2 linked regions of the Pleomorphomonas sp. T1.2MG-36 genome follow. The protein of the gene in region 2 interacts with the protein of the main gene of each other region in a pairwise test. Links are inferred from orthologs where the notes say so. Each region holds a gene or a part of one and is shown on either strand. Other genes may lie near its edges.

Evidence for each region.
Region 1: the proteins of recR (region 2) and recO interact in binary tests that used the Escherichia coli proteins (3 or more experiments, as listed by UniProt). The link is inferred for Pleomorphomonas sp. T1.2MG-36 from one-to-one orthologs.

The regions. Positions count from the first base shown.
Region 1 is NZ_CATNLY010000001.1:909,930-916,273, forward strand. The notes cover bases 2,070-4,992. They hold recO (DNA repair protein RecO), read right to left. Parts: upstream 3,945-4,992; coding sequence 3,195-3,944; downstream 2,070-3,194. Other genes in these bases: QQZ18_RS04245 (AMP-binding protein), read left to right, coding at 2,070-3,189; QQZ18_RS04255 (RecX family transcriptional regulator), read right to left, coding at 3,956-4,579; QQZ18_RS04260 (RlmE family RNA methyltransferase), read right to left, coding at 4,576-4,992. Also shown: QQZ18_RS04240 (extracellular solute-binding protein), read left to right, coding at 1-1,520; more of QQZ18_RS04245, read left to right, coding at 1,561-2,069; more of QQZ18_RS04260, read right to left, coding at 4,993-5,370; QQZ18_RS04265 (Ppx/GppA phosphatase family protein), read right to left, coding at 5,363-6,344. UniProt on the Escherichia coli protein: Involved in DNA repair and RecF pathway recombination.
Region 2 is NZ_CATNLY010000045.1:254,718-261,051, reverse strand. Bases 2,027-4,939 are described here. They hold recR (recombination mediator RecR), read right to left. Parts: upstream 3,830-4,939; coding sequence 3,224-3,829; downstream 2,027-3,223. Other genes in these bases: QQZ18_RS18795 (DNA polymerase III subunit gamma/tau), read right to left, coding at 4,299-4,939; QQZ18_RS18800 (YbaB/EbfC family nucleoid-associated protein), read right to left, coding at 3,902-4,228; rnk (nucleoside diphosphate kinase regulator), read right to left, coding at 2,481-2,900; gdhA (NADP-specific glutamate dehydrogenase), read left to right, coding at 2,027-2,449. Also shown: QQZ18_RS18820 (response regulator), read left to right, coding at 1-683; more of gdhA, read left to right, coding at 1,094-2,026; more of QQZ18_RS18795, read right to left, coding at 4,940-6,095. UniProt on the Escherichia coli protein: May play a role in DNA repair. It seems to be involved in an RecBC-independent recombinational process of DNA repair. It may act with RecF and RecO.

The sequences.
Region 1 (6,344 bases), on a different replicon or contig from region 2:
CGGCCGACGAGGCCTTCTCGCTCTACGGTCTTCTTGCCGAAGGCGTCGAAATGCCAGCGGACCGCAGCTGGGTCGAGTTCACGCTCAACGCGGCCGCCACCTTTGCCGACGGCCAGCCGGTGACCGTCGACGACGTGCTGTTCACCGTCGATCTTCTGAAGACCAAGGGGCGCCCCGTCTACAAGCGCCGCTTCGACAAGGTGGTGTCGGTCGATCGTGTCGGCGAACGCACCCTGCGCTTCTCCTTCGCCGATGGCGCCGACCGCGAACTGCCGCTGCTCATCGGCGGCTACACCCCGATCCTGCCCCGTCACGCCATCGATCCGGAAACCTTCGATCAGTCGTCGATGAAGCCGATGCTGGGCTCCGGCCCCTATCAGGTGGCGGGCGTCGACGAGGGACGCCAGGTGGTCCTGAAGCGCAACCCCGACTATTGGGGGCGGGAGTTGCCCGTCAAGCGCGGCCTCGACAACTTCGACGAGATCCGCATCGAGTACTTCAAGGACGGCACCGCCTATTTCGAGGCCTTCAAGTCCGGCGCCTTCGATCTCTACATCGACAGCGACCCCGGCCATTGGGCCAAGGCCTACGATTTCCCCGCCGCCAAGGATGGTCGCGTCGCCCTGGAGAAGATTGCCAACGGTTCGCCCAAGGGAATGACCGGTTTCGTGTTCAACACGCGCCGGGAGATCTTCAAGGACGCCCGCGTGCGCGAAGCGCTAACGCTGCTGTTCGACTTCGAGGCGGTCAACCGGACGCTCTATTACGGCGCCTACGCCAGAAGCGGCTCCTACTTCGAGGGGTCAAGCCTGTCGGCGCTCGGCGTTCCCGCTTCGGACGCCGAGAAGGCGCTGCTCGCCCCCTATGAGGACCAGGTGAGGCCCGACGTCATGGCCGGCACTTATGCGCCCCCGGTCAGCGACGGTTCGGGCCGCGACCGCAAGGCGCTGCGCGCCGCCCTCGATCTCCTCGTCGAGGCTGGCTGGAAGCTCGACGGACGACGGCTGGTCGACGCCGGCGGCCGGCAGTTCGCCTTCGAGTTCATGGCCAAGGTGCCCGACGAGGAGCGTCTCGCCCTCTCCTATCAGGCGACGCTCAAGCTGGTCGGCATCGACATGTCGGTGCGGCTCGTCGATTCGACGCAGTATTACGACCGTCAGAAATCCTTCGACTTCGACATGTTGCAGATGATCTGGACGGCGTCGCTGTCGCCCGGCAACGAACAGATGAACCGTTGGTCGCAGAAGGCGGCGGTCACCGAAGGCACCTTCAACTACGCCGGGGCGTCGAGCCAGGCGATCGACGCGATGATTGACGCCCTTCTCGCCGCCACCGGGCGCGCCGAGTTCGAGGCGGCCGTCCGGGCCCTCGACCGCCTGCTGATCTCCGGCCTCTACTGCATACCGCTCTATCACCTGCCCGAGGATCTGGTCGCTCGCTGGACGCGTGTCCACCGGCCGGAGACGACGGCGCTGACCGGCATTCAGCCGTCCGCCTGGTGGGCGGACGCCAAGTCCTGACGCCACCTAACGGAACCCAGCGCTTACAGGGAAACGCGCGATGATCCTGACGTCCGAACAACGAGCCGAAGCCTACGTCGCCTCCGGTGTCTGGAGCAACGTGACGCTCGTCGAACTGCTGCGTCGCACCGCCGTCGCGGCGCCCGAGACGATCGTCTTCGAGGATGTCGGCGTCGGCGCAGTGCCCGGCCTGTCCGCCAAATACAGCTTCGCCGAGGCGGAAAAGCGCATCAATGGTCTCGCCGCCTTTTTCGCCGCCGTCGGCCTGCGGCCGGACATGGTGCTCGGCATCCATCTGCCGCCGTGCGCCGACGCGGCCATCGTTTTGTTCGCCGCGCTGAAGGCCGGGCTCGTGGTGGCGCCGCTGCCGGTCTACTGGACCAAGTCGGAGATCGAGGCGGCCATCGAGGCGGCGTCGATCAAGGCCATGGTCACCGCCTCGGAGATCGAGAACGAGCCGTCGGGCGAACTGGTGCGCGACGTTGCCGCCGACACCTTCGCGATCCGCTTCGTCTTCGCCGTCGGCGACGGCCAGCCGGACGGGTTGATCGACCTCTCCGAAGTGCTTGCCGACCTCGATGCGCTGGGCGAGCCGCCGGAGGTGGCGCGGCGCGGCGAGGCGGCCGACCACGTGGCTCTGCTCTCCATGGCGCGGACGCCCGACGACGAACTGCTGATCGTTCCCTTCAGCCACAACCAACTGGTGGCCGTCGCCACCGGACACATCCTCGAGGCGGGCGTCGTGGCGCCGGAAACGGTGCTCTCCACCATGCATCCGGCCAGCCTGGCCTCGGTGGCCGGCTCGATCGCCACGGCGCTGATGTCCGGCGGCCATGTCGCATTCCACCACGGCACGTCGCTCGCCGGCCTCGCAGAGGCGGTGGAAAGCGTCGGCGCCGACCGGATCGTGCTGCCGGAGGTGATGGCCGCCCCCCTCGCCGCCTGCCTAGACCGTCCCCTCGCCTTCTCGGCGGTCGGCGTCGGGCCCGGTCTCGCCCCTGCCCCGACGGCTCGCACCGTCGATCTCCTGACGCTCGGCGGTCTCTGCCTCATCCCGCGTTCGCGCGACGCTGCCGGAGGCACGATGGCCCTCCCAGCGGGCGCGGCGCACATGGGCGGCCTCAGCGCGGCGCCGGTGCTGTTCGAGGCCAGGATCAAGGCGAAGGCCGGCGCACGCAGCCGCAAGGCGGACGACGGCGAACTGTTGCTCGGCGGAGCCCTCATTCCCGACGCACCCTGGCCCGAACCGCAATCCGGCCGGCGCAGCGCCCTGCTCGGCGTGACCTCGGATGGCTTCCTGCGCACCGGCCTCGCCGCCGAGGAACGCGACGGACGCCTGATGATCACCGGCACGCTCGGCGAAACCATCGGCGTCGCCGGCATCACCATATCGCCGAAGCGGCTCGATGCCCTGTTCTCGCGCCATCCCGGCGTCGAGGATGCGGCCGTCTTCCCGATCGAGGCCGGCCCGGTGGGCCACCGCCTCGGCCTCGCCGTGGTGCCGAAAAGCGGCGAACGGCCGTCCTTGACCGAGCTGCTGATCTGGCTCGAGGGCGAAGAAGCCGGCAAGCTCGATCGCCCGACGGCGCTGGTGTCGGTGCCGGAGATTCCCCGCAACGCCGACGGCACGGTGCGCCGCGAAGCGTTGTTTCTGTCGGCCGTAGCCTGAACCGATCAGGCGGGATTCGGAGAGCTTTCCCGCCGTTCGGCTTCGAGCTTGCCGAGCATCTGGGCTCGCGCCGACGGCAGATCGATCGCCCGGGGGCCGGCGACATGCCGGTCGAGGAAGAAGCCCGTGAGCTTCAGCGCCGCCACCACGTCGGCGGCGTCCGGCGTTTCCGCCCCGTCCGGCAGCAGGAAGGCGGGCAGCCTCAGCAGGCGATCGGCATAGGGCGCACCGGCTTCACCTGAAACGGCGCGGGCCGACTTGGGGCTGACGAAGCGAAGATCCTCGGTCCGCCCCGTGGCGGCGCAGCAGGAGAGATCGAGCCCGAAGCCCAGTTCGTCGAGCAGCATCAGCTCGAAGCGGGCGATCAGCGCCGCCGATTGCAGCGGGCCGTCGAGATGATCGAGCAGCGCGATCGCCGCCCGGTAGAGGCCGGGATGCGCCTCGCGCTCGGCCAGGAGCCTCAAGTGGCCGGCGACGATCTGCACGCCGAACACACCGGATGCACTTTCCATCAACCGCGCCGCCCGCGCCTCCGACAACTCGACGGAGAACAGGCCGAGATGCGTTTCGAGCCGCGCTCGCCAATTGACCAGCAACGAGTTTCCCGTCTGGAGAACCGGCTGAAGGCGTCTGGAACGGGCGCCCTTGACGAGGCCGAGATGACGGCCGAAGTCGGGCGTCATCACCTCGATCACCGCGCTGGTTTCCCCATGCGGGCGAAGGCCGATCAACAGCGCTTCCGACACCCATTCCATCGACGACAGTCTCAAATCGCGCCGAGCTTGTCCTCGGCTTCTTCAAGCGACAGTAGCACGACGGCACGTCCGAGCTGAGTGGCAAAACCCTGCCGGGCCAAGATGGCGATCTCGCGGTTGAGACCGTCCCGATCCGGCCGCTCGCCCCGGCGCCACGGGCCGATCCGCCGCCGCCGGCAGAAACGGAGAGCCGCCACCATCTCGTCGGTGCCTTCTTCCTCGATGGCCGTCCGCGCCAGATTGCCGTCGACGCCCTTGGCCCGAAGACCAAGAGCGATCTTGAGGCGCGACGCCCCCTTGCGCCGGGCCGAAGCGACGCGCGAGGCGGCGAACCCCGCATCGTCGAGAAGGCCCAGTTCGCGGAACTCCGAGGTCAGATCCCCCACGAGGCCAGCGACGCTGGCTTCGCCGAGCGCCACATAGCCCGCCGCCTCCCACCGCCGGAGCTTCTTCTCCATCAGTTCGAAGAAGTGCGCCTCCGAGGCCGAATAGCGCTGGAGATAGGCAAAGCCCGAGCGGCGCAGCTTCTCGCGCAATTTCCTGGGATCGGTCGGCGTCGCCCGGATTGAGCCATCCGGCTCGTCGGGGATCCGGTCCCAACCATCGCCGTCATCGCCGGGAGGGGCGCAGCTCACGGCTGCGCGTCCTCATCCACCTCCGTCTCGGCGGAAGACCGTCCCTTGAAGCCCTTGGCGACCACATACATCTCCACGCTTTCCTGCCGCGAGGATGGCGGCTTGAAATGGAAGACCTGCGCGAAATTCTGCTTCAGCGTGGCCAGGAGCTCATTCTCGGTGCCGCCACGGAACACCTTGGCGACGAAGGCGCCGCCCGGCCGGAGCACGTCGACGGCGAAGGCGACCGCCACCTCGCAGAGGTAGGTGGTGCGAAGATGGTCGGTCTTGTGGTGGCCGGTGGTCGGCGCCGCCATGTCCGACAGCACCACGTCGGGCGTGTGACCGCCGAGAGCGGCCATCAGCGCCTCGGGCGCATCCTCGTCGAGAAAGTCCTTCTGCAGCAGCGCCACGCCCGGCACGCCATCCATTTCGAGATAGTCGATGCCGACCACCAGCGGATTGCCCGGCGTCGATCCCGTCTTCTTGGCCGCCACTTGGCACCAGCCGCCCGGCGCGGCGCCGAGATCGACCACCCGGTTGCCCGGCTTCAGGAGGTGGTACTTCTCGTCGATCTCGATCAGCTTGAAGGCGGCGCGCGAGCGCCAGCCCTCCTTGCGCGCCTTGACCACATAGGGATCGTTGAGCTGGCGCTGCAGCCAGCGCACCGACGATGCGGTGCGGCCGCGCGCCGTCTTCACCTTGACCTTGAGGCCGGTATCGGCTCGCCCTTTGCCTTTGGGCTTGTCTGGGCCCTTGGACTTGTCCGGCCCGGCCGGCTTGTCCCCACCGGATTTTCCCTTGTCAGACATGCGCTTCCGTCCTTGCGGGCTGAGGCCGGCGGCGCCAGACGCCGTCACGAGCCATGAGTTCGACCAGAATGCCCTCGCGCAAGCCGCGATCGGCGACGCGGAGCCGCTGGCAGGGCCACTTGCGGCGGATAGCCTCCAGAATGGCGCAGCCGGCCAGCACCAGATCGGCCCGATCGGACCCGATGCAGGGGTTGGCGACGCGCTGATCGTAGCCCATGCCTATCAGCCGGTTGATCATGTCGTCCACCTCGTCGCCATCGAGCCAGACGCCGTCCACGCGGCGGCGATCGTAGCGTTTGAGCCCGAGGTGGATGCCGGCGAGCGTCGTCACCGTGCCGGATGTGCCCAGCATGTGAGCCGCGCCCGAGGCCACCAGTTCGGCGGCGCCTTCCATCCCCTCGAAATCTTCGAGAAGACCCTCCACCTCCTCGACCATGTCGCGATAGACTTCGGGCGTCACCATGTGGCCGCCATGCCGCTCGCTGAGCGTCACGACACCGACCGGCAACGACGTCCAGCTCTTGATGAACCGCGTGAGGGCGAAGCCGCGCGCTTCGCCACGCCGCCTGAGATCGAGCCAGACCAGTTCCGACGAACCGCCGCCGATGTCGAACAGCAGCACGCCCTGCGAGCGCTGGTCGATCAGCGTGGCGCAACCGGCAACGGCAAGTCGAGCCTCGGTTTCGCGGCTGACGATTTCGAGGTTGAGGCCGGTCTCGCGGCGCACCCGTTCGAGGAACAGCGGACCGTTCTCGGCCAGCCGGCAGGCCTCGGTGGCGATCAGCCGCATGCGGCGGACCCTGAGGTCGGCCAGCTTGCCCCGGCAGACGGCGAGCGCTTCGACCGCGCGATCCATCGCCGCCTCGGAGAGGCGGCCGGTCCGGCCGATGCCCTCGCCGAGCCGGACGATGCGCGAATAGGCGTCGACGACGCGGAAACCGCGATCCTGCGGTTCGGCCACCAGGAGGCGGCAA
Region 2 (6,334 bases):
GTCGCCGGGCCGGCGCCGACGGACTGCTCACCAAGAGCGATCTCGCAGTGGCAACGCTCGACAGGGTTTTCTCGACGCTGCTTCCACGGCGGCAGGCCGCGCGTCGCGATGCGGCCACGATGCTGAGAGCGCTGATGTCCAACCTTTATGCGGCCGGACTTGCGCTTCGCCCCGAACGGAGCGCCGATCGTTCGGCGAACCAGGAGATCAAGCGCGCCGCCCTCGCCCGTTCGATCGCCGACCTCGAAGCCGCCAGCCGGTTCGGTGCCGGCGTTCAGCGCTTCGATGCCATACCGTTCTTCACCGATGCGGTGAAGAAGCAGGACCTCAGAGCGGACGCCGGGGGCACCGTCACCTTCCTTGCCCCCTCGCTGCCGCTACCGATCGAAACCAGTCCGACGCTTTATGCCGATCTCGTCGAAGGCTTCCTAGCGGAAGCCGGCGATGCGGCGGCGGCAGGCGGCGTGGCAACCGTTTCGCTCAGGGCTGCGTCCGGCCGCCTCATCGCCACGGTTCGCCAGTCGGGCGGGAAACCCATAGCGGCCGACACCGAGGCCCGCGCGGCAGCTGCCGAGCGGCGTTTGCTGATCGAAGGGCTGGCGCGAGCTTGCGGCGGTGTCGTGGCGTTCTCGACCAGAAGCGGGCACGCTCTCGAGGTACCACTCCGCCTTTCCGGCGGCTAAGCCGTTAAGTATAAATACCATACAGTTCTACCCGGCGGCATTGTATCCGGCTGCCGGATATGGCGGTCGCTGCTTGATGTTGCAGCGACCATTCGCCGCGAGCAGTAACTTTTTTGGGCTAATGCTCCTGAAACGGCCAGTTACTGGCTTGCATCCTGATTTCTCCTTCATCAAAGTGCCCTCGGATTGGGCATTTTCCCGTTCTTGGAGAAGTGAAGCAAATCGTCAGCCTGACAGGGGACGCCGCCGCGCCTCTAGTCAAAACGTGCCTTGGTTGTGATTTCTGTTTTCTACGAGAGCGACATTTTCCTTTGCAACGGCGGCGCAGGCCGTCGGGCAGAAGCAGCCCGATCGCAGCGTCATCATGACCAGTTCCCTAGGGGGCTGGAGCGGAACAAGGAAAGTCGCACGTGGTTTCTATCGATGAAAAGCTAGCCCCAATCCTGTCGGAAGTGCTTTGCCGCAATCCGGCGGAAGCCGAGTTCCATCAGGCTGTGCGCGAAGTGCTGGAAAGCCTTGGCCACGTGGTGGCCAAACACCCGGACTATTTGGCCGACGCCCTGATCGAACGCATCTGCGAGCCCGAGCGCCAGATCATTTTCCGTGTTCCCTGGACCGACGATCATGGTCAGGTTCACATCAACCGCGGCTTCCGCGTCCAGTTCAACTCCGCCCTCGGCCCCTACAAGGGCGGCCTGCGGTTCCACCCCTCGGTCAACCTCGGCATCATCAAGTTCCTGGGCTTTGAGCAGATCTTCAAGAATGCCCTGACCGGCCTGCCGATCGGCGGCGGCAAGGGCGGTTCCGACTTCGACCCCAAGGGCCGGTCGGATGGCGAAATCATGCGCTTCTGCCAGTCCTTCATGATCGAACTCAACCGGCATCTCGGCGAGCACACCGACGTTCCGGCCGGTGACATCGGCGTCGGCGGCCGTGAGATCGGCTGGATGTTCGGTCAGTACAAGCGCCTGACCAACCGTTTCGAGGCCGGCGTGTTCACCGGAAAGGGGCTCAGCTACGGCGGTTCCCTGGTACGGCGCGAAGCGACCGGCTACGGCACCGTCTATTTCACCAGCGCCATGCTGGCGACCAAGGGCGCCGATCTCGAAGGTCGTCGGATCGTGGTCTCCGGCTCGGGCAACGTGGCCGTTTACGCCATGGAGAAGGCCATCCGGCGCGGCGGCAAGGTGGTGGCCTGCTCCGATAGCTCCGGCTACATCGTCGACGACGAGGGCATCGATCTCGACCTGATAAAGGAAATCAAGGAAGTGCGGCGGGCTCGTATCTCGGACTACGTCGAGCTGAAGCACAAGGGGACCCACTTCGTTCCGACCGGCAAGGGCAGCATCTGGGATGTGCCCTGCGAGGTCGCGCTGCCCTGTGCAACGCAGAACGAGCTCTCCGGCCGCGATGCCGCGACGCTGATCGGCAATGGCGTCATCGCTGTCGCAGAAGGCGCCAACATGCCCTCAACCCCGGAAGCAGTGCATGCCTTCCAGGCAGCCGGCGTCCTGTTCGGCCCGGGCAAGGCCGCCAACGCCGGTGGCGTCGCCACGTCGGCCTTGGAGATGCAGCAGAATGCCAGCCGTGACAGCTGGACTTTCGAGGCGACGCGCGAGCGGCTGGCTGGGATCATGAGCGGTATCCACGATCGCTGCGCCGAAACAGCCAGCGAATATGGCGTTGCCGGCAACTATGTGCTGGGTGCCAATATCGCCGGCTTCATTCGTGTTGCCGAGGCCATGCGCGCCCAGGGCATCATCTGACATCCGGACCGCGTGAGGGCGGACCCCGCCCTCACGACACCATGGCCAGATCCTCCACCCCAACTTCCAGCACACTCAGGCGGCGGGACTTGCCGTCGCGATCCGTCCACTCGATGCTCTGACCAGCGGTCAGGCCGATCAGCGCCGCCCCAACCGGCGTCAGCACGGAAATGCGCCCCTGCTCGATGTCCGCCTCGCCCGGGTAAACCAGGCGAACGGTCCGAGGCTCGGCTCCGTCCAGGCTGAAGCGCACGGCCGCGCCCATGCGCACGGTTCCCTGCGCCAGACGATCGTCGGCGACGACGCGCGCGCGTTCGAGCTCGGCGGCCAACTGGTCGGCGGCGGCAGGGTCACGATCGGCAAGCGCGTCGGCGAGATTGGCAAGGCGCTCGTGATCGGAGCGGGCGAGGGTGATGGCCGGCAAGCGTCGCCGGCGTGTGGCGGTGGTCATGTTCGTTCCTCCAAAAGGAAACGGTCCGCTTTCAGGCGGACCTGATGTTAGAAAGCTGAGAGTAGGTGTCGCGCAGCGATGGCGGCGGAAAAACCGGCGGCAGAGCCTCACGGCCTGCGCGCGACATGCGGGACCGTGAGATCAGTATCCCGCGACGGGATAGATCCTGCAAAGCACTCGAAGATGGCTGGTCCGCGGTTCCATGTTCGGAAAGATCGGCATTCGCTCGGCTAAAGTCAAGACGGCCTTGTTGGCCCAACACCAATTGCTGGCAGTCGCCAGCCTCGGTTTTCGGTCCGCTCTCGCCTCGTTTGGCGCCCCAATCAGAATGGCGTGCGCGAGCGTATGGCCGCCGTCAGCGTACCCTCGTCCAGATAGTCGAGCTCTCCGCCCACCGGCACGCCGTGGGCGAGGCGCGTCACCTTGACGCCGAGACCGTCGAGTCGATCCGTCACGTAGTGGGCGGTCGTCTGGCCGTCGACGGTGGCATTGACGGCGAGAATCACTTCCTTGACCGCCGGATCGGACGCCCGGTCGACGAGGCCGGCGATATCGAGATCGTCAGGCCCGATGCCAGACAGCGGCGACAGCACGCCCCCAAGCACGTGATAGCGGGCGTTGACGGCACCGGCGCGTTCCAGAGCCCAGAGATCGGCAACGTCCTCCACCACGACGATCACCGACCCGTCGCGCGTCGGATCGGTACAGACCGTGCAGGGATCGGCGGTATCCACGTTGCCGCACACCGAACAGACCCGCACACGGTCATGGACGATCCGCATGGCATCGGTCAGCGGAGAGAGCAGCTGGTCGCGCTTCTTGACCAACTGCAACGCCGCACGACGGGCCGAACGCGGTCCGAGACCGGGCAGACGGGCAAGAAGCTGAATCAGCCGCTCGATTTCCGGACCTGTCACGCGTCGGGCCAAGGCGATCTCCGCTCCAAGCACGGCCACCGAAACACTCGGATCGTTCGGAAAGCCCGTGCGTCACAAATCCTGTCAGAACGGCAGCTTGAAACCCGGGGGCAGCGGCAGCTTGCCGGTGACCGCCTGCATGCGCTCGGCAACAACGGAGTCGACATGCGCCTTTGCATCGGCAAAGGCGGCAACGATCAAGTCTTCGACGATCTCGGCATCTTCCGGCTTCAGAAGGGAAGGATCGATCCGAAGTCCCTTCATCTCGCCCTTGCCGGTGACGGTGACAGAAACGAGGCCGCCGCCGGAGGTACCGGTTGCCTCGGTCCTTGCGATTTCCTCCTGCGCTTCGGCCATGCGGGCCTGAAGCGCCTGAGCTTCCTTCATCATCTTGCCGATGTCGCCGAACATGTCTCTTCTCCCGGTGGATCAGTCTTGTCGCCAGATGGCTGCTCCGGCCACCCTTGTCAACGGCACGGGGTCAATCGTCGAAATCACCGAAGCCGGGATCGGGCATTTCGTCGATAAGGCCCTCGGTCCAGTCGCCGGTATCCTCGAAGGTCGCGCCGCCGCCTTGAGCCGGCCCCGCCGGCAACGGCTCCGGTTCGTCGCCGAACTTGACGTCGACGATCTCGGCTCCCGGGAACAGGCGGAAGATGGCGGCGACCACGGGATCGGCCAGCGCGTCGTCGACGGCTTCGCGCCGACGCGCCTCGCGCGTTTCGGCAAGCGTCGGACGCCCTTCCTCACGGGAGATGGCAACGATCCAGCGGCGGCCGGTCCAACCGGTCAGCTTGCGGCCGATCTCGCCGGCGAGACCGGGATTGGCGCCCTCGACGGGCGAGAACTCGATGCGCCCGTCCTCGAAACGGACGAGCCGGACGTGCCGCTCCAGCGCAAACTTGAGGCCAATGTCACGGTTGCTTTCGGCCAGCGCCACCACCGCCTCGAAACTGTCGAGGCGCGGACCGGCCTCCGCCTCCGGTTCGGCACGCCGGGCAACCGCGCCGGCAAAGCCGCCACCGGCACGCGCACGCGCGCCATCGCCCCCGCCCGGAAGACCGCCGGTCGGCGGATTCATTCCCGGAAAACTGCCGTCCCGAAGCATTCTCAGCGCCTCATCGGGCGTCGGCAGGTCGGACGCATAGGCGAGACGAACCAGCACCATCTCGGCGGCCGGCAGCGGTCTTGGCGCCGTCTGCACTTCCTGGATGCCCTTGAGCAGCAACTGCCAAGCGCGGGACAGGATGCGCACCGACAGCTTCTCGGCAAAATCGCGACCACGCGTACGCTCGGCCTCGGTGAGCGACAGGTCGGTCGCCCCCTCGGGCAGGTGCTTGAGGCGTGTCACCAGATGCACGAAGGCGGCGAGATCGGACAGCACGGCGGCCGGATCGGCGCCGGTGTCGTACTGGTCGGCGAGGATGGCCAACGCACCGGCGACGTCGCCCTTCATCACCGCCTCGAAGAGGTCGACGACGCGCACCCGATCGGCAAGCCCCAGCATGCTTCGCACGGCGTCGGCCGACACGTGGCCGCCGCCATGGGCGATCGCCTGATCGAGAATGGTGAGGCTGTCGCGCACCGACCCCTCGGCGGCGCGGGCGATCAATGCCACTGCCTCCGGATCGGCGGTGACCTTCTCGGACGCAATGATGCGCTCGATATGGGCGGCGAGCTCGCCAGTCGGCACGCGACGCAGGTCGAACCGCTGGCAGCGCGACAGCACCGTGATCGGAACCTTGCGGATCTCGGTGGTGGCGAAGACGAACTTCACGTGCTCGGGCGGCTCTTCCAACGTCTTCAGGAGCGCGTTGAAGGCCTGCGTCGACAGCATGTGCACTTCGTCGATGATGTAGACCTTGTAACGGGCCGACACCGGCTTGTAGCGAGCCGCCTCGATGATGTCGCGCACATCGTCGACGCCGGTATGCGAGGCGGCGTCCATCTCGATGACGTCGACGTGCCGACCTTCCATGATGGCGCGGCAATGGGTGCCCTCGCGATCCATGTGCACGGTGGGCCGGTCGATCTCGCCGGGAATCTCATAATTGAGGGCGCGGGCCAGAATGCGGGCCGTGGTGGTCTTGCCGACACCACGAACGCCGGTCAGCATCCACCCCTGCGCGATGCGGCCGGTATCGAAGGCGTTTTCGAGCGTGCGCACCATGGCGCCGTGGCCGATCAGGTCGGCAAAGCTCTGCGGACGATACTTGCGGGCAAGAACCCTGTAGGGCGAGGCGGCCGTCTGATCGGCAGGCGTCAGAGTGTCCGGCATGCTCGCAACCTGGGAAATGAAGGGTGGGAGGCCGACGAGTGACCCGAGCCGAGGCTCGTTGGGGCTGCTTCCTTCCGGACCTGACCCGGTTGGCGAGTGGTTCGTCCACTGCCAACCTCCCGAGCCACATATCGCGGTGTTGCCGGCAAAATGCAAGAGGCGCTTTCACGGATGCCTCCGCACGGGCGAACGGCCCCGACCTTCGTTCGGCCAAATGCCGTTCCCGGAGAGGCCGGCAA